4 regions of the Streptomyces sp. NBC_01390 genome follow, and region 1 is predicted to be linked to each of the others. Evidence: riboswitches for the same ligand, from Rfam matches in the RefSeq annotation. Region 1 holds a riboswitch; each other region holds the start of a gene.
What was found. A riboswitch is a leader RNA that binds a small molecule or an ion and turns the genes downstream of it on or off. The one in region 1 is predicted to bind cyclic di-AMP.

Region 1 (4,840 bases):
GTCGCCAACAGCTTCGCGACCAGATGGATAGCGACGGCCACCGCCGACCCGTCCGGCGCGGACACCCTCGGCGCGACCGTCATAGCGCCGATCGTCGAGGAGTCCGCCAAGGCGGCGGCCGTACTGCTCATCTATCTCTTCCGGCGGCGCGACTTCACCGGGATCGTCGACGGGGTCGTCATCGCCGGGGTCACCGCCACCGGTTTCGCCTTCACCGAGAACATCCTCTACATCGGCACCGCGTTCGGCACCGACCAGCTCACCGGAGACACCGGTATCGCCTCGGTCACCGCGGCGACCTTCTTCGTGCGCGTCGTCATGTCGCCGTTCGCGCACCCCCTGTTCACGGTCCTCACCGGCATCGGGTTCGGGATCTCCGCGCTGTGGGGCGAGGGCCGGCCCGTCCGCCGGGTGCTGCTGCCGCTGACCGGACTGCTGCTCGCGATGAGCATGCACGCCTTCTGGAACGGCTCGTCGACCTTCGGGGAGTACGGGTTCATCGCCGTGTACGCCGCCTTCATGGTGCCCGCGTTCGGGCTGCTGACCTGGCTGGTCATCTGGACCCGCCAGCGCGAACTGCGTACCGTACGCGCCGAGTTGCCCGCGTACGCGCTGGCCGGCTGGCTGACCCCGGCCGAGCCGTACGCCCTCGGCTCGATGCGCGCCCGCCGGCTGGCCCGCCAGTACGCCCGCCGCCACCTGGGCAGGCCCGCGGCCCGTGCGGTGGCGCAGTACGAGGCGTACGCCACCTCACTCGCGTTCCTGCGCCACCGGGGGCGCCTCGGCCGCGCGGGCCCCGACTTCGTCGTCCGGGAGCAGAAGCTGCTGGGCGAACTGTGGGAGCGCAGGGCGGTGGCCCGCCCGGCCCTGGTCCACGCGGCCCACGCCATCGCACCGGCCCCCGCCCCCGTACCGCCGGTCACCTGGCCGCCGTACGGCAGTCAGGGCTATCAGGGGTACCCGGGCCACCCGAACTACGGGCCGACGACGCCGTACCCCTCGTACAGCCACAACCCCGGCCCCGGGTACGGCCACAACCGGCCCGCCTACGACCCGTACCGCCCGTAGGCCGACGGCTCGTAGGCCCGTCACCGCGCTCGGCGGAGCCTCACGCCGAAGCCGCCGTGAGGCTCGCGACCTCCGCGTCCGTCAGTTCGAGCTCCGCCACCGCGAGCAGCGGCGGGAGCTGCTCGACCGTGCGGGCGGACGCGATCGGGGCCGCCACCGTCGGCTGGGCGGCCAGCCAGGCCAGGGCGACCGTCGCGACCTCCGCTCCCCGTGCCTCCGCGACGGCGTCCAGCGCGGCCAGGACCTTCCGGCCGCGCTCCGACTCCAGGTGCTGGGCGGCGCCCCCGGCACGCGGGCTGTCGACCGCCGTACCGGCGCGGTACTTGCCCGTGAGGAAGCCGGAGGCCAGCGCGTAGTACGGGACGGCGGCAAGACCCGTACGGGAGGCGATGTCGCGCCGCGGGCCCTCGTAGGTGTCGCGTGAGACCAGGTTGTAGTGGGGCTGGATGGCCACGTACTTGGCCAGGCCCTCACGGTCGGAGAAGTCCAGCGAGTCCTGGAGCCGCTCGGGCGAGAGGTTGGAGGCGGCGATGTACCGCACCTTGCCCGCGGTCACCAGTTCGTCGAGGGCGCCGATGATCTCCTCGACGGGCACCTCGGGCTGGTCGAAGTGCGTGAAGTACAGGTCGATGTGGTCGGTGCCGAGGCGGCGCAGGGAGGCGTCGGCGGCGGCCTTGATGTTGCCGCCGGAGAGGCCGGGATACTCGGGGTGCTGGCTGACCTTCGTGGCGACCACGATGTCCGAGCGGTTGCCCCGCGCCTTCAGCCAGTTGCCGATGATCGTCTCGGACTCGCCGCCCTTGTTGCCGTCGACCCAGGCCGAGTAGACGTCGGCGGTGTCGATGAAGTTGCCGCCGGCCGCGGCGTAGGCGTCGAGCACCTCGAAGGATTGCGTCTCGTCGGCGGTCCAGCCGAAGACGTTGCCACCGAGGGCGAGCGGGAAGACTTCCAGGTCCGATGAGCCGAGCTTGCGAAGAGCAGTCATGCTCGTCGTCAACGCCCGCCACGGAGGCCCCCATTCCGTCCGGTTCACGAAGACTGTGTGAACGACGCACAGCAAGAGGCCGGGGAAAGTGCCTCCCCGGCCTCTAGGATGCGGCTTCTACTGCTCTACGGCTTCGGCTCTACGGGTTGAGGCCCATGCTCCGCAGCCACGCCATCGGGTCGATGCCGGCACTGTCCGAGCTGCTGGTGTGCACCTCCAGGTGGAGGTGGGCCCCGGTGACGTTGCCGGTGGCGCCGACGCGGCCGATGACGTCACCCGTGGCGACCTTCTGGCCGACGCTGACGTTGATCGACGACTGGTGGGCGAACCACAGCTCGGTGCCGTCGTCGAGGGTGAGGATGGTGCGGTAGCCGTACGAGCCGCTCCAGCCCGCCTCGGTGACCGTGCCGCTGTGGATGGCCTTGATCGGCGTACCGGTGGGCGCAGCGAAGTCGAGGCCGGTGTGGTAGCCGGAGGACCACAGCGAGCCGGCCTGACCGAACGTCCCGGTGATCGTGTACGAGGAGGTCGGCAGCGTGTACTGCTTGGCGAGCGTGGCGAGACGCGCGGCCTCCACCTTCGCCGCCGCGGCCTCCGCGATCTTCTTCTTCTCGGCGGCGACCTTGGCCGCGGCCTCCCGCTTCACCTTGGCGGCCTCGGCGGCGGCCTTCCTCGCGGCGGCGTCCTGGGCGGCCTGCTGGACCTTGGCCTCGGCCTGGTCCTTCTGCTGCTCGGCCTGGAGGATGATGCGGCTGCGCAGGGCCTCGCCGGCGTCGCTGGTGCCCTGCTCGGTCTCCTCGGGAGTCACGCCGACGCTGCTGAGCGCGGTGGCGGAGCCCTTGGGCTCGTCGTCCGAGTCGTGCGTGAAGGGCGAGCCGACCGAGGGCAGGTCGGGGATGGAGATGGAGACCGGCGGCTTGCCGCTCTGCGCGGTGGCCATGCCGGCCCCGCCGACAGCGGCTATGACGCCGACGCCGAGAACGGTGGAGCTGCGGGCGAGCCCTCCGCCGCGCTGCTTGCCGACGCGGTGCCGGCCGCGAACAGGGCGGGTGGAGTCCGCGCTGGGATTCCACTCCTCCCAGGGGCCCTCGTCGGTGCGGTAGCTGCCGAAGCCGAAGGTCGGGATCTTCCCGTCCTCGGTCTCGCTGCTGCGCCGGTTCGGCACGGAGGGGGCTTCTGGGGCGGGCGGGTTTGACGCCACGTGGGCGTGCTCCTTTCCTTCCTTCTCGCCTACCGGGTTAGCTGACGGGTTCGGAGCAGGAAGGTCTCCTACGCGCGTATACCGGCCGTGTTGCCACGGAGGCGGACGAGCGATTCACCCCAAGTTGGTGGTTCCCCGGTTCCCTTGCGGGATTAGGCACTTGCGCACGGAGCCGACTCTTGTGACGGCTGGGACTACCGCGCTGCGTTATCGAACGTTAATAGACCTGGACACCGGATTCCAAGCTGTTCCCGTTGATCGTTAATCCTTTTCCCGAGGACTTTCTGGGTCACCACCGGTGAAAATCGGGCGAGTTGACCATGCCGTAAGTGACTGCCGAGTTTTGACGGAGTGTCAGATGTTATGCGGAACGAGATCGTTCACTCACCCTTGGTGACAGGCGATGACAGCCGACCTTCGACGCGATCGACGCGGGCACAAACGACTCAGGGAACGACTCAGGGCCGGAAAGCCACTTTCGTGGTTTTCCGGCCCTGGGCCTTCAGTAGCGGGGACAGGATTTGAACCTGCGACCTCTGGGTTATGAGCCCAGCGAGCTACCGAGCTGCTCCACCCCGCGCCGCTGAACACAACTATACGCCATCCGCGGGACCTCGATCACCAGCCTCGGTCGGGGTCCGGTGCCCGGGCCCCGCGGAAGCGGCACGTCAGCCGGGCAGGTGGGCGTTGGGGGCCTTGGCCCGCTCCGCGAACTCGGGGAGTACGACGACCTCGACGCCCTCCCCGGAGAGCAGCCCGTTCCCGTCCGCCGCCACCACGAAGGTGTCCGGCTCACGCCAGGCGGTGACCACCCGGCGGACGCCCGCGTCGAGGATCAGCCGGGCGCAGGGGGCGGGGCGGGAGGCTCGGCGGGCACAGGGCTCCAGGCTGCTGTAGACGGTGGCCGTCCGGAGCCGGGGGTCGGCCGGGTCGAGCTTCGCGAGCGCGGACTCCTCGGCGTGCACGACCGGGTCGCCGCCCTCCCGGGAGTGCCCGCGCGCCAGTTCCGTACCGTCGGCGGCCACCACCACCGCCCCCACGCTGAACGCCGTTCGCGACGGCGGACACAGCTGGGCCAGTTCGCACGCCAGTGCCAGCCAGTGCCGGTCGGCGGCGGAGGCGAGCGGGCCGGCGCCGGGGGCCGTGGGCTCGTACCGCATCAGGACGACGTCCTCGATACGGCGCGTCTCCGTGAGCCGGAGCCGGCCGCCCTGGTAGCCGCCGGGGCCGAAGAGACGGGGGGCGTCGGGGTCGCCGACGAAGAGGGGCGCGAGGACGAGCTGGAGTTCGTCGGCGAGGCCCTGCCGGAGAAGCTGGGTGTGGACGGTGCCACCACCCTCGACCATGAGGCGCCGGACACCCCGTACGTCATGCAGGTGTTCGAGCAGGGCTCGCCAGTCGAGCGCGCCGGGGCCCAGGGCCACGATGTCGACATCGGCGCCGAGGCCGGCCCGCCGGGCCTGTTCGGCACCCTTGTCCGTCGTGTACACGGCCTTCTCGCCACCCGTGTGCCAGAAGTTGGCGGCCGGGTCCAGCTCCCCCGATCCGCTCACGGTCACCTTGAGCGGATACTCGGGCTTTCCGGC
Region 2 (4,840 bases), 3.5 Mb from region 1:
AGCCGGTCGCCGTCCCAGGCCCTGCGGTCCTGGATGGTCTTCAGGGACCACAGGTCGAGGACCGGACAGTTGTACCGGTCGGCGATGGCCCGGAGGTGGCCGTTGTACGTGGCGATCTTGCCGCGCATGTGCTTCAGGACAGGGACGTTGCGGGTGTCGAACCCGGTCGTCACCATCACGGTGCCGACCTCCGAGGTGAGGCCGATCACCGCCCGCTCGAATCGCTCGGCGACCTCGTCCGGGTCGCTGCCGGGCCGGATGATGTCATTGCCACCCGCGCAGAAGGAGACCAGGTCCGGCGCCTGCTCCCTGGCGACGGGGAGCTGTTCGGCCACGATCTGGTCGAGCAGCCTCCCGCGTACCGCGAGGTTCGTGTAGTCGAAGTCGCCCTCGGGGCGCCGGTCGGCGAGCAGAACCGCGAAGCGGTCCGCCCAGCCGACGAACGCCCCGTCGGGGCCGGGGTCGCCGACGCCCTCGGTGAAGCTGTCCCCCACCGCCACGTACGACCCGATCACTGCTCTGCTGTCATTCTTCGAATCGTCTGCCACATCGGCCCATGATTCACCTTCCGATGTGAGCTACGCGACCGTAGGAAGGGGTTGACGTGTGGTGAGATAAGCCACGTGTCAAGTGTTGGTCAACCCGGAATAACGGGGAGACGCAGCTCACGGACGCTGAAGTCGGTGATCCTGAAGTGGCGTAACGGCGCAGCCGGGTCGCGGTGTTGGCGTTGGCGCCGCAGCCGACGTAGTACGTCGGAGACCGCCGAAGACCGGACCCGGGATCGGGGCCGGCCTTCGGTGGATGTACGTGGATGCACTGGGTGGACATCCTTGACGGACGTCCGTGCACGAGGTGCGCGTCAGCCGACGGCGACACCCTTCGAGCGGAGGTAGCCGACCGGGTCGATGTCGGATCCGTAGTCCGGAGTGGTGCGGATCTCGAAGTGCAGGTGCGGTCCGGTCACGTTGCCCGTGGCGCCGGAGAGACCGATCTGCTGCCCCTCGCTCACGGTCTGGCCGGCCGAGACGGAGAGCTGGGAGAGGTGGCCGTACTGGGCGTAGTAGCCGTCGGCGAGCTTGATGACGACCTGGTTGCCGTACGCGCCGCCCCAGCCGGCGGAGACGACGGTGCCGGCGCCGACCGCCTTGAGGGAGGTGCCGGTCGGGACGACGAAGTCGACGCCCGTGTGGTAGCCGCTGGACCACATGCTGCCCGCCACGTGGTAACCGGTGCCGATGGTGGCGCCGGTCACGGGAAGGGTGAAGCCGCTGGAACTGCTGGAGCTACTGGTGTCGGCGGCCTCGGTCGTCGTGGAGGTGTCGGCCGTCGCGCTCTCGGCGGCAGGCTTGGACTCCGTCTTCCGCGTGGACTTCGAGGAGGACGAGGACTCCACGGCGGACGACGAGGTCGACGCGGCCTTCTTGCCGATCGTCAGCTTCAGACCGGGGTGGATCAGGCTCGGGTCGGCGCCGATGGCGGTCCGGTTGTCCGAGTAGAGCTTCTGCCAGCCACCGCTGACGCTCTCCTCATGGGCGATCTTCGAGAGGTAGTCGCCGGACCGGACCGCGTAGGTCCTGACGCCCGACTTCTTCGCTGCGGCAGCCTTTTCGGTCTTTGCCGTGTGCACGGAAACGGAATCGGCCGTTACGGACTTGGCTGATTCCGAAAGCGACTGAACAGCCTGAGTCGTGGACTCCGCCGTGGCCGCATGGGCGCCGGTGGCTCCCAGCAACGGCAGGGCGAGAGCCGCTCCGCCGGTTCCGGCGACGGCTATCGAGCGAGTGAATCGCTGGGACTTCGGACGGCGGTGCTTACCCTTCGCGGGCATGACGAATTCCTCTCCGTCGCCTGCGAGGTGAGCTGTCGGGTGCGGACTGGAGATGTCCGGCCACGCCTGAACGTGACTTAACCCCAAGCCTGTTCCAGAGACCGGAACAGGCGTTCTACCTGTGGGTCCCCCGCTCCTGCCGTACTCGGGTGTTCGATGGGGGCTCCGGGCGGCGGCAGGATTGGGCGTCCGTCCGGATTGGTGGCGAACGTAAGCGACCAAGACGCACGGAAACAAGCTTCAGGTTCCCTGTGTACGGGTTTCCTGTGATCCTCCCCGGAATTCCCGGTCACTGTCCGTGAATTCCGGATCTTTCAGCCCCTTGAACTTCCTTTAATCACGCCGAAATTACGTGAACATGACGGCGACACACCGTCACGAATATGACCCTGCTCACGCGCCCGATTCACAGCAACCCCCATTTCCCGGCGAGTTGTAATTAAGGCGCCATAACGGACAGAAGTGTCAGATGCGACGCAGTCGGAAAACTGCCGCATCGAGGTCACCCTTCAGCCCGGTTCGCAGGCCGCGATGCAACAGCACGGCCCCTCTGTGGATTTCGCCCGTTTCGCGGCATTCATACGTCGCCGACGGGTCGAGCCCGCGCAGCCGCAGCGCCGGAAGCGGCTCACCGTGGTGCTGCGCCTGGAGCCAGGCGAGGACGACGGTCTCGTCCCCGAGCACGTACTGCACCGCGCTCAGTCCACCGGTCGGCCGCCGCAGCCGGTAGAGGTCGCCGCGCTGTACGACGGGCCGGATCTCCTTGTAGAGCCCCACCCACTCCCCGGCCTCGGTCAGCTCCTCCTCCGTCCACCGGGCGAGGTCGCCGCCGACGCCGAGCACCCCGGCCATCGCACTCACGAACCGGAAGCGCAACGAGCTGACCCGGCCGTTGAGCTGGGTGTTCGGGCTGTCCGTGACCCAGGCGGCCATGACCCGCGCCGGATGGATCTGGCTGAAGCCCTCCTGGATGGCGAGGCGGTCCAGCGGGTCGGTGTTGTCGGAGGTCCACACCTGGTCCGTACGGGCGAGGACCCCCAGGTCGATCCGGCCGCCGCCACCGGAGCAGGACTCGAAGGCCACCGTGGGGTGGGCCGCCCGCAACCGGTCCAGCAGGGCGTACAGCCCGTGCACGTGGTCGACCCACAGCCGCTGGGGGTAGTCCTCGCCGGGCCAGCCGGCGTCGGTGAAGCAACGGTTGAAGTCCCACTTCACATAGTCGATCGGGGCACTGGAGAGCAGCCCGTCGAGCTGCTCCCAGAGGTACTCGCGGACATCCTCACGGGCGAGGTTCAGGACGAGTTGATTGCGAAACTCCGTCCGCTTCCGTCCCTGCTGAAACTGCACCCAGTCGGGGTGCGCGCGGTACAGGTCACTGTCGGGGTTGACCATCTCCGGCTCGACCCAGATGCCGAACCGCATACCCAGGGCCTGCACGTACTCGGCGAGCGGTTTGACACCCGCCGGGAAGCGGTCCGGGTTCGGCGTCCAGTCACCGAGACCGGCCCGGTCGCTGGTCCGGGCCCCGAACCAGCCGTCGTCCACGACGAACAGCTCGACACCGATCGCGGCGGCCCGCCGGGCCAGCGTCCCCTGCTGCTCCTCGGAGATGTCGAACTCCGTGGCCTCCCAGGAGTTGTAGAGCACGGGCCGGTCCCGGTCCGCGTCGGGGACGACGAACGCGCGCTGGTACGTGTGCCACGCCCGGCTCGCCCCGCCGTGCCCCGAGTCGGTCCACAGCCCCGCGAAGACGGGCGTGGTGAAGGACTCGCCCGCCGCCAGGCGCAGCAGGCCGGAGTCGTCGTATCCGGCGCCGCCGGTGATCTGCACACGCGCGTCGGGCAGCTGGGCGACGGCGATCCGCCAGGAGCCGGACCAGCCGAGCGCGCACGCGTACACCTCGCCCTGCTCCTCGGTCGCGTCGGTGTCGAGCGCCACCCAGGGCAGGTGATGGTGCCCGGTGTGGCCGCGCCGGCTGCCGATGACCTTCTCACCGTAGGTGAGGTCCGTCCGCACGAGACGGGACTCGGCGGCCCAGCGTCCATGGAGCTGGGAGAGGCGCCAGCCGTCGCGCTCGGGAAGCGTCCAGGTGGCGGAGTCCGCACGGAGCAGCTCCAGCGGGCCGGCTCCCTCGGGCGCGTCATGGGCGAGGGTCACCCAGCGCTCCACCACGTCGTGGCGCATCCGGTAGTGGAGCGTGATCGCCAGCCCCGCGTCACGGAACCGAAGCCGCAGTTCGTCCCCGTCGTCGCCGCCCTCGGTCTCGTACGCCTCGAAGCGCCACTCGGTGCCCCGGCGCTCGTCGCTCCGGACGGACAGCGCGGGCCGTACGAAGCGGGGGCCGCCCTCGACCGGGTACTCCTCATGGCCGTCCAGCGGGGCCTCGAAGGGCCAGTAGTCCGGCAGCGGACGGACGGCGAGCGCCTCGGCGTCCGCGAGGGCGATCCTCGGGCCCCAGTGCAGATGGAGCAGTTCGTCGTCCTCGGTGAGATGGACGGCGTAGCTGCTCGTGGGCCCCGAGAGGAGCCACGTACGACCGGTTCCGGCAATTTCCAGCATCATGTCCCCACAGATCCGAACAGGCACGCTCAAGCATCAACATCATCAGCGCCACGGCGGCCGACGGCAACGCCTGTGGAAAACTCATTGGCCTGCTCACCCATGTCGTATCGTCGAAGCGCGCCCGTCGACGAGCAGCGTCCGCGGGGCGGTGTGGGAGGGGAGCCCCCGTGACGCAGCAGGTCCCGTCGACCGAGCCCGAGCTGGGCGGCGTACGCAACTTCCGTGACGTGGGCGGGCTCCCGACGGTGGACGGCCGGCGTGTGGCGCCCGGACGGCTGTTCCGCAGCGGTCATCTCGCGCACGCGACCGACGAGGACGCGGCGTTTCTCGGTTCTCTCGGGCTGCACACGATCTTCGACTTCCGCAACGCGGCGGACATCAAGCTGGAGGGGCCGGACGTCGAGCTACCGGGCGTGCGCAATGTGAACATCCCGCTGTCCGACCCGG
Region 3 (4,840 bases), 1.7 Mb from region 1:
GTGGCAGTGAGTACAGAACACAGAGCAACACGAAGTGGCGAAGCAGCGTCCTGGGGAGGGACTTCGTGAACCATCCAGTAGCGATTATCGGCGCGGGACCGTTCGGACTGTCCACGGCCGCGCATCTGCGGGCGCGTGGCATCCCGGTGCGGGTGTTCGGCGAGCCCATGGTGAGCTGGCGGGACCACATGCCCGCCGGGATGCTCCTGAAATCCACACCGTCGGCCTCCAGTATCGACGCCCCGCAGCGTGGTCACACCCTGGCGGACTACTGCGACGCGGTGGGGGCGCCCCGGCTGGTCACCGACGAGGACATCATCCCGGTGGAGACGTTCATCGCGTACGGCGAGTGGTTCCAGCAGCGGCTCGTGCCCGAGTTGGAGCGGGTGCGGGTGGTGTCCGTGGACCGGCGCCACAAGGGCACGGGCAGCGGGGGCGGCTTCGAACTCAAGCTGGACTCGGGCGAGTTGTTCACCGCACGGGCGGTCGTGGTGGCCACGGGGCTGTCAGGGCTCGCGCATCTGCCCCCGGAGCTGGCGGCCGCGGCGCCGGACGGGCCCTCGCCCACGGGACCGGTGTCCCACAGTTCGCAGCATCATGACCTGAGCCGATTCGCGGGCAGGGAGCTGATCGTCGTCGGGGCGGGCCAGTCCGCGCTGGAGACGGCGGTACTGGCGGCGGAGGCGGGGGCACGGGTACGGGTGGTGTCGCGGGGGAGCGGTCGCGTCGCCTTCGGTGCGCCCCCTTGGCGGCAGCCCAGGCTGCGACCCGAGTCGCCGTTCGGCAACGCGTGGTCGCTCTGGGCCCTCACCTACTATCCGCACCCCTACCGCTACCTCCCGGCCCGGGCCCGCCACTACCTGGTCCGCCGGGTTCTGGGACCGCTCGGTGCGTGGTGGCTGCGCGACCGGTTCGAGGGCAAGGTGCAGGTGAGCGAGGTCGCACGGATCGTCCGGGCGGGAGTCACCGGAGTAACGGGAGTAATGGGGGCTGTGGAGGTCGCGGGCTCGGCTGAGGCGGAGGGCGCGCAGGGCGCCAAGAGTGCGCCGAAGGGGGACGGTTCGGGGAGCGGGGTGGGCTTCGTCGGGGGGCACCCGGTGCTGACTGTCCAGGAACCCGGCGGCCGTACGCGGGAGTTGTCGGCCGACCATGTGATAGCCGCGACCGGCTACCGCGTCGACATCGCCGCGATGGACTTTCTCGGGCATGAACTGCGTACGGAGCTGGCGGTGAGCCGGGGGACGCCGAGGCTCGGTGCCGGGTATGTGTCCTCGGTGCCCGGGCTGTACTTCACCGGCTTGCCGGCGGCCGCTTCGTACGGCCCGGTGATGCGGTTCGTGTGCGGTACGGAGTTCGCGTCACCGCGGCTGGCGGGGCATCTGGCGGCGGCGCACGGGTAGGGCTCGGGTATGGCTCGGGTTTCTGGTCCCGTGGGTCAATGCGGGGCGCGCTCGATCTTGTGAACCGGCGGCTCGCCGTACCGCGTCGTCGTGTGGCTCCCGTCCCCCTGCGCCAATGCCCGCCCCGTGCCTGCGGCAGGAACTGGCGTAGGCACGGGGGGTGTTGCTGGAGAGAGGCCGAACGTCGTCCGGTTCGGACGGAGACCGATGGGCCGAACGATCCGTATTCTCTGGATCATGGCCGCTCCCACCGCATACGCACTTATCGCCACCGACCTGGACGGAACGCTTCTGCGTGCCGACGACACGCTCTCCGACCGGTCGCGCGCCGCGCTGGCGCTCGCCACGGCCGCCGGCGCCCGGCATCTGGTCGTGACGGGACGGCCGGCGCCGAGAGTCCGGCCGCTGCTCGACGACCTCGGTGCCGGGGGGCTCGCGGTGTGCGGGCAGGGGGCGCAGGTGTACGACGCCGGCGCGGACCGTCTGCTGTGGTCGGTGACCCTGGACCAGGAGCTGGCGGAGACCGCGCTCGGCAAGATCGAGGCCGAGGTCGGGCAGGTGTACGCCGCTGTCGATCAGGACGGTGTGGACGGGCTCACGCTCATCGAGCCGGGCTATCTGATGCCGCACCCGACGCTGCCCGCGGTACGGGTACGGCACCGGGACGACCTGTGGGCCGAGCCCATCAGCAAGGTACTGCTGCGCCACCCGTCCCTGTCCGACGACGAGTTGGCGTCGGCGGCGCGCGGAGCGGTCGGTTCCCTCGCGACGGTCACCATGTCGGGGCCGGGCACGGTCGAACTCCAGCCATGCGGCATCACCAAGGCGACGGGGCTCGCGCTGGCCGCCGAGTATCTCGGGCTGACCTCGGCCGCCACCATCGCCTTCGGTGACATGCCCAATGACATCCCGATGTTCGACTGGGCGGCCCACGGAGTCGCCATGGCCAACGCCCATCCCGAACTCAAGGCCGTGGCGGACGAGGTCACCCTCTCGAACGAGGACGACGGCATCGCGGTGGTGCTGGAGCGGTTGTTCGGGGGCGGGTCGGTCCGGTAGCGCCGGTAGCGCCGGTAGCGCCGGTAGCCCCGGTAGCCCCGGTAGCCCCGGTAGCCCCGGTAGCCCCGGTAGCCCCGGGGCTACCGCCCTCCGGTCCGCCCAGGCCCGGGTCTACCGGACCTGGGCCTGGGCGGCTACTGGTCTTCGGGCGAGCCGGCCCGGGGTCGGACTAGTAGGCCCCGAACACGTTGTCGATCGATCCGTAGCGAGCCGCCGCGTAGTTGCAGGCGGCGGTGATGTTCGCGATCGGGTCGTAGGGATCGAACGAGGTGCCGGCGACGTGGTACGCGGCGAAGGTCGGGTCGATGACCTGGAGGAGGCCCTTGGAGGGGGTGCCGGCTGCCGCGTTCGAGTCCCAGTTGTTGATGGCGTACGGGTTGCCCGACGACTCGCGCATGACGTTGCGGTAGATGCCGTCGTACGTTCCGGGGATGCCGTGCTGGGCCATGATGTCGAGCGACTCGCGGATCCAGCCGTCCAGGTTGTTCGCGTAGTACGTCGTCGTGGACGACGTGGCCGACGGGGCGGCCGATGCCGCCGTCGCGGTCAGGAAGGGGAGGGCCAGGGCTACGGCGGCCGTTCCGGTGATGGCGACGGTGCGCGTGAGCCTGAACGGGCGGCGTGCGGCTCTCGCGGGGTGGTGCTGACCTCGTACGGGCATGGTGGGTCCTCTCCGGCGCCTGCGAGGTGAGCTGTCGGGTTCGGGCGGGAGATGCCCGGCCGGGCGCGCGGTCGGCGCACGGCTTCACCCCGAGCCGGACCGGCGCGAACGCCCGGACCGGCGGCTTACCTGGGTCCCCCGCTCCTGCCTGCGTGAGTCATGTGTGTGGGTGGGTTTGCTGCTCTGCGGGCGGTGGCAGGATTCGGCGGTCCGCCCGGTGTGGCGCGAAACGTATGCGAGAGCACATGGATCGAACAAGGGGCAGAAATGCAGGACTTACCCATTTGGGGTGCTCATTACGGATAAAAGGGGCAAGTGGGAGATGGTGCCTGAGAGGCAACTTGCCTTTAGCGAATGGGTAGTTTGCGAAGTGCGGGCGAAGGGAGGTCGCCGTGGGCGTGACTCGAATCACGGGCCGGGGGTAGTCGTGACACGAGTGGGATGAGCAAGGGGTTTGGGGTATTTGATGCAGCTTGAAGGCTCATGTCCATTGCGTGGTACTGCGACATGTTGCGAGGCGTTGTGGGTGGCGGAACCTCTGGCGCGGTCCGTGACGTTGTTGTGGTGACGGTCGCGGTGAACGGTGGGGATGAGGTGACACATGCGCGTGAGAGCCCGTCGGCGGGGCGCGGGATGCTTATAAATGTCCATGCTTTGGACTGATCAAAAACATTCCGGTCGTGATCCGATAACGCCTGGCCTGGACGGGCGGGCGCTAGCGGTGATCGAAACGTGACCGGATACGCTGACTCGAGTGATGGCAGCGATCTATCGACACACCGTGTGACCGCCAGTAGACACCAGCAGACAGGAGATCCCTCGTGACCGTCGTCGGGCCGTTCGGGCTGAGCGTGCGGGACCAGGCTCTCGAAGCCGATGTCCAGGCCGGATTGGCGGCTGTCGAGGAAGGGTTGCTCGAAGCCACCAAGAGCGAGGTCCCCTTCATCACGGAGGCCGCGCAGCATCTCGTGCGTGCGGGCGGGAAGCGGTTCCGGCCACTCCTCGTGATGCTCGCGGCACAGTTCGGGGACCGGCACGCGCCGGGCATCGTGCCGTCCGCGGTGGTGGTGGAGCTGACCCACCTCGCGACGCTGTATCACGACGACGTCATGGACGAGGCCGAGGTTCGCCGAGGTGTGCCCAGCGCCAACACACGCTGGGGGAACTCCGTCGCGGTCCTCACCGGGGACTTCCTGTTCGCGCGGGCCTCGCACATCCTCGCCGACCTCGGGCCCGAGGCGGTTCGGGTGCAGGCGGAGGCGTTCGAGCGGCTGGTGACCGGGCAGATCCTGGAGACGGCGGGACCGTCGGACGGCCGGGACCCCGTCGAGCACTATCTGGACGTGCTGGGCGGGAAGACCGGGTCGCTGGTGGCCGTGGCCTGCCGGTTCGGGGCGATGATGTCCGGGGCCGACGACAGTGTCGTGGATGTGCTCACCCAGTACGGGGAGCGGCTCGGGGTCGCCTTCCAGCTCGCGGACGACGTGCTGGACATCGCGTCCGACTCCCACGAGTCGGGCAAGACGCCCGGGACGGATCTGCGGGAGGGCATTCCCACGATGCCCGTGCTGCGGTTGCGGGAGCGGGTGGCCCGGCTGGGGCTCGCCGAGGACATCGCGTTGTGCGAGTTGCTGGACTCCGACCTGAGTGACGACGCCCGGCACGCGGAGGCGCTGGCCCGGCTGCGGGCGCATCCGGCGCTGGAGCAGGCCCGGCGGGA
Region 4 (4,840 bases), 860 kb from region 1:
GCCCTCGAACTCGTACTTGCCGTCCTTGTAGAACTCGGACGCGGCGACGTCGAGCGCCAGGCCGATCTGCTCGCCGGGGACGTAGCCGGCCTGCTTGATGGCCTCGATGATGAGGTCGAGCGCGGCGCGGTTGGACTCCAGGTTCGGGGCGAAGCCGCCCTCGTCGCCGAGACCGGTGGACAGGCCCTTGGTCTTCAGCACCTTCTTGAGGGTGTGGTAGATCTCCGCGCCCCAACGCAGCGCCTCGGAGAAGGACTCCGCGCCGATCGGGGCGATCATGAACTCCTGGATGTCGACGTTGGAGTCCGCGTGGGATCCACCGTTGAGGATGTTCATCATCGGGACGGGCAGCAGGTGCGCGTTCGGGCCGCCGAGGTAGCGGAAGAGCGGCAGGTCGCTGGCCTCGGAGGCGGCGTGGGCGACGGCGAGGGAGACGCCGAGGATGGCGTTGGCGCCGAGGGAGCCCTTGTTGTCGGTGGCGTCCAGGTCGAACATGGCCTGGTCGATCAGGCGCTGCTCGGTGGCGTCGTAGCCGACGAGCTCCGGGCCGATCTGCTCGATGACGGCGAGGACGGCCTTCTCGACACCCTTGCCGAGGTAGCGGTTGGGGTCACCGTCGCGCAGCTCGATGGCCTCGAAGGCTCCGGTGGAGGCGCCGGACGGGACGGCGGCACGACCGGTGCTGCCGTCATCGAGGCCGACCTCGACCTCGACGGTGGGGTTGCCTCGCGAGTCGAGGATTTCCCGGGCTACGACGACGTCGATGGACGGCACGAGCATCTCCTTATGGAATGTGACGCGGGTACGCGGGGCTGCTGAGGCCTCGCGAGTACGGGGCCGCGGCGGCTCCGCGTTGATGAGCCTAACCGGCTCGGGGGGATCGGCCAGCCGTCCGACCACCCCATGGACGGAACACGAACGGAACCGAGGGTAAACATTGTTCCCCCAGGGAACAAAAAGCCCCGCTCCGGTGCGTACGGGGGAACACGCACCGGAGCGGGGAGCCCGTGGGGGACGGGGGGTGACCCGCACGAGGCCTTCACTCTGGAAGGCACGGCTGTGAGGGTCCTGTGGTTCACCTTCGGGCCGGCTGGGATCTGGGGGATGCACGGCCCGAAGGTGACCGGGATCAGCTGAGGTGCAGCTGCTGGCCCGGGAAGATGAAGTCGGCGTCGTCGATGATGTCCTTGTTCAGCTGGAACAGCTTCTGCCAGCCGCCCTTGACGTGGTGCGCCTGGGCGATCGCACTGAGGCTGTCGCCCTTGACGACCTTGTACTCGCCGTCGCCCTTCTTGACCTTCTTGCCGGTCGGGGTGGTGACGGTCTTCTTCGCGGCGGGCCGCTCCTGCGAACGGGAGGCCTGCTGGCTGTCGGTGGAGCGGGTGGAGGTCTCGCTCGACCCGCTGGAGCTGGAGCCGCTGGACGAGTTGTTGTTGCTCGTACCCGTGCTCGTGCCGCCGCCGTTGCTGCTGCTCGAACCGCCGTCGTAGGAGGCGCTGGACAGGCCCGTGCCGCAGACCGGCCAGGCACCCTTGCCCTGGCCCGCGAGGACCTTCTCGGCGATGGTTATCTGCTGGGACTTCGACGCCTGGTCGGCGGTGCCGGCGTACGCCGTGCCGCCGTACGCGGCCCAGGTCGAGGCGGAGAACTGCAGGCCGCCGTAGTAGCCGTTGCCGGTGTTGATGGACCAGTTGCCGCCGGACTCGCACTGGGCGACGGTGTCCCACTCGGCGGAGGTGGCGGCGGAGGCGGAGCCGGCCGCCAGCAGCGGAGCGGCGACAGCGGCACCGGTCACGCCGGCGATGGCGACGACGCGGGTGGCCTTGGACGGACGACGGTGCTTGCCCTTGCCGGAAAACAGCATGAAAGATCCCCTCACCGACGCCTGCGAGGTGAGCTGTCGGGTTCGGGCCGGTTGAGTTGCCCGGCCGTACGCCCCTGTCGGGCGGCGTACGGCTTCACCCCGAGCCGCTCCGGACAACTGCCCGGTGCGGCACCTACCTTGGGTCCCCCGCTCCTGCCTACGGCGCTTTACGCGACGACTGTTCCCGTTCGGCCGTTGGCAGGATTCGGCGTTGCGACCGGCGGGGCCCACTGTGGCGGGCGATGACGACCGTAAACAGCTGATCCGATGAAATACAAAGACGATCAGGGCTTCTGAGACCTATCTCTCACCGCATCGATAACGGACATTCAGCCCGAAACCAGGACGTGAACTCCGGTTAGTTTTGCCCGGGTTCGCTACCTACCGCAAGGATCTGACCGGGGAGAACGAGGCCCGAGCCCGAGTCAAGGAAGTCGTCGCTCCCGGCGGTGGGCTCGGCGGGCTTGGAGGGTTCGGGCTGCTCGCCGACGAGATCGATGGAGCCGGTGACATCCCAGAGGGCGTCCCCGATGCTCGCGGTGTACGACCCTTCGGCCTTGCCGCGGTGACGGCCGGTACCGGCAGAGGTCTCGGTACTGCCCGAACCACCCGTCTTTTCCGCCTTCTGGCCTGATTTGGCAGACTCTTCACCCTTTACGTCCCCTACGGGTGAACTGTCGCCCTTCTTCGAGCCGTTCGCGCCGGGCGACGAGTCGGAAGGGGACGGTGAGGTGGCCGACCCGGCGGAGTCACCGGCGCCGGAGGAGCCGGTCTTCACCCCGCCGGACGGCGTCGGGGACGGCGACGAGTCGGAGCCCCCGGTCAGGGCCGAGGAGCCGGTGGAGGGGGATCCCGAGGGCGTGGGCGACGCCGAAGTCGAGGAGGAGGAAGAGGAGTCCGACCCCGAGCCCGAGATCACTCCCAGACCCAGCCCCGAGACGTCACCCTTGTCCCCGTCGGTGTCGCCCCCGGCCACACCGGTGTCGACGTCGGCCGAGCCGGTGTCCTTGCCGAGCCCGGACAGCAGCGCGCAGGCCTCCCAGGCCCCGGCGCCCTGGTCGGCGAGGATCTTCTCGCCGACGGCGATCTGCTGGGAACGGCTGGCCTGGTCGGCGCTCGGAGCGTAGGACAGACCGCCGTACTTCTCCCAGTCCGCCTGGGTCAACTGGAGCCCGCCGTAGTACCCGTTGCCGGGGTTGGCACTCCAGGAGCCGCCGCTCTCGCACTCCGCGACCCTGTCCCAGGTGGTGCCACTGGCCGCGCTGGCGCCGGTTGCGCCGAGCAGCGGGATGGCGATGGCGGAGCCGGCGACGCCGGCCGAGACGAGCAGCGCCGGGGCCTGGCGGGGGCGACGGTGACGACCGTTCCCGGAGAGCATGCGGTTGCCTTTCACGAGACAGCGGGGACCAGTGCGACGCGTGATGCCGGGCATCGCACTGGTGCACGAACGTAGCCGCAGGCGATCACTTGTCACAAGTTCATGCCGCACAGATCACGTGAAGATCACATTGTTGAGGGAGCGTCACCTTCTCGTGATCTTCTACGGCGCCGCCGGCAAGGTTTGGCCGGATTCGCGCACCGGCGTGAACTCGACGGGCAGGGTGCGCAGTCCACGCATGATGAGCCCGCCCCGCCATCGCAACTCGGCCGTATCCACGGCGAGTCGCAGGTCAGGGAGGCGGGTGAGGAGGGTGGCAAGCGCGCTGCGGCCCTCCAGGCGGGCGAGCGGGGCACCGAGGCAGTAGTGGATGCCGTGGCCGTATCCGAGGTGCTGGTTGTCCCGGCGGCCGAGATCGAGGGTGTCGGGGTCGGCGAACCGCGCCGGGTCCCTGTTGGCGGCGGCGAGGACGACGAGGACGGGGTCGCCGGCCGCGATGTCCTGCCCGCCGATGCTGACCGGGCGAGTGGCGTAGCGCCAGGTGGCCAGCTCGACCGGGCCGTCGTAGCGCAGGAGTTCCTCGACACCCGTTTCGAGGACGGAGGAGTCCTCGTCGGCCAGGGACGCCTGGAGGCGGGCGCGTTGCTCGGGGTGGGTGAGAAGGGAGTGGACGCCGTTGCCGATCAGGTTGACAGTTGTCTCAAAACCGGCGAACAGCAGGATGAAACTCATGGCGACGACCTCGTTCTCCGTGAGGTGCTCACCCTCGTCGGAGGCGCGGATGAGTCCGGAGATGAGGTCCTCACCGGGCTCGGGCACGTCGGACAGCGCCTCGCGCTTGCGGTGGATCAGCTCCGCGAGATAGCTCCGCATCTTCTTCACCGACCGGGCGACCCCGCCCCGGGGCCCTCCCCCGTGCCGGATCATCATCCCGGCCCAGTCCCGGAAGTCGTCCTGGTCCTCGCGGGGTACGCCCAGCAGGTCGCAGATCGCGTAGATGGGCAGCGGGAAGGCGAACTCGTGGATGAGGTCGGCGGAGCCGCTCGCTGCGAACCGGTCGATCAGCTGATCGGTGAGTTCCTGGACGCGGGGCGCGAACTCGGCGACCCGGCGCGGGGTGAACGCCTTGGCGACGAGCCTCCGCAGCCTGGTGTGGTCCGGCGGATCGATGTTCAGCAGATGGGTCATCAACTCGGCCTTGCGCTCACCGGGGATACCGGTCTTGCCCTTGGCGTGCGCGGGCTCGTCGTGATGGGCGGGGTTCTTGGAGAGCCGGGGATCGGCGAGGGCCTGCTTGGCATCCCCGTACCGCGTGACCAGCCAGGCCTCGACCCCGCTGGGCAACCTGGTCCGGTGCACGGGCGCGTGCTCACGAAGCCAGGCGTAGGCGGGGTAGGGGTCGGTGGCGAACTCCCAGGTGAAGAGTTCGGGGGCCGGAGGCGTGGAGTGGGGCTGGTTGGTCACTCGTCGACGGTATCGGGAGGATCGGGGGGCTCCGGGAGCGCCTGCTCGCCAGCCGGGTGGCCACCCCGCCGGTCCCGCGCTGCCGGCACTCTGTTCATCATTCATCGAGTCCGTGCTTCTTAGAGAGACGGGCG

Region 2: it holds a riboswitch for cyclic di-AMP, as region 1 does, so the genes downstream of both, OG241_RS45725 (peptidoglycan DD-metalloendopeptidase family protein) here and OG241_RS30285 (M23 family metallopeptidase) in region 1, are expected to answer to the same signal.
Region 3: it holds a riboswitch for cyclic di-AMP, as region 1 does, so the genes downstream of both, OG241_RS22670 (transglycosylase SLT domain-containing protein) here and OG241_RS30285 (M23 family metallopeptidase) in region 1, are expected to answer to the same signal.
Region 4: it holds a riboswitch for cyclic di-AMP, as region 1 does, so the genes downstream of both, OG241_RS34175 (transglycosylase family protein) here and OG241_RS30285 (M23 family metallopeptidase) in region 1, are expected to answer to the same signal.

Annotation. Positions count from the first base shown of each region.
Region 1 is NZ_CP109551.1:6,703,521-6,708,360, reverse strand. It holds gene OG241_RS30295 (PrsW family intramembrane metalloprotease) at 1-1,068, shown strand, start outside; gene OG241_RS30290 (aldo/keto reductase) at 1,109-2,053, opposite strand; gene OG241_RS30285 (M23 family metallopeptidase) at 2,193-3,254, opposite strand; cyclic di-AMP (ydaO/yuaA leader) riboswitch at 3,266-3,423, opposite strand; tRNA gene OG241_RS30280 (tRNA-Met) at 3,761-3,834, opposite strand; gene OG241_RS30275 (dihydrofolate reductase family protein) at 3,923-4,840, opposite strand, start outside.
Region 2 is NZ_CP109551.1:10,221,151-10,225,990, reverse strand. It holds gene OG241_RS45735 (SGNH/GDSL hydrolase family protein) at 1-515, opposite strand, end outside; gene OG241_RS45730 (DUF6250 domain-containing protein) at 562-831, opposite strand; gene OG241_RS45725 (peptidoglycan DD-metalloendopeptidase family protein) at 863-1,831, opposite strand; cyclic di-AMP (ydaO/yuaA leader) riboswitch at 1,836-1,993, opposite strand; gene OG241_RS45720 (alpha-galactosidase) at 2,297-4,390, opposite strand; gene OG241_RS45715 (tyrosine-protein phosphatase) at 4,561-4,840, shown strand, end outside.
Region 3 is NZ_CP109551.1:5,030,951-5,035,790, reverse strand. It holds gene OG241_RS22680 (NAD(P)-binding domain-containing protein) at 66-1,400, shown strand; gene OG241_RS22675 (HAD family hydrolase) at 1,638-2,459, shown strand; gene OG241_RS22670 (transglycosylase SLT domain-containing protein) at 2,629-3,120, opposite strand; cyclic di-AMP (ydaO/yuaA leader) riboswitch at 3,124-3,290, opposite strand; gene OG241_RS22665 (polyprenyl synthetase family protein) at 3,942-4,840, shown strand, end outside.
Region 4 is NZ_CP109551.1:7,562,881-7,567,720, reverse strand. It holds gene eno (phosphopyruvate hydratase) at 1-780, opposite strand, end outside; gene OG241_RS34175 (transglycosylase family protein) at 1,130-1,864, opposite strand; cyclic di-AMP (ydaO/yuaA leader) riboswitch at 1,868-2,039, opposite strand; gene OG241_RS34170 (transglycosylase family protein) at 2,223-3,242, opposite strand; gene OG241_RS34165 (cytochrome P450) at 3,405-4,706, opposite strand; gene OG241_RS34160 (hypothetical protein) at 4,804-4,840, opposite strand, start outside.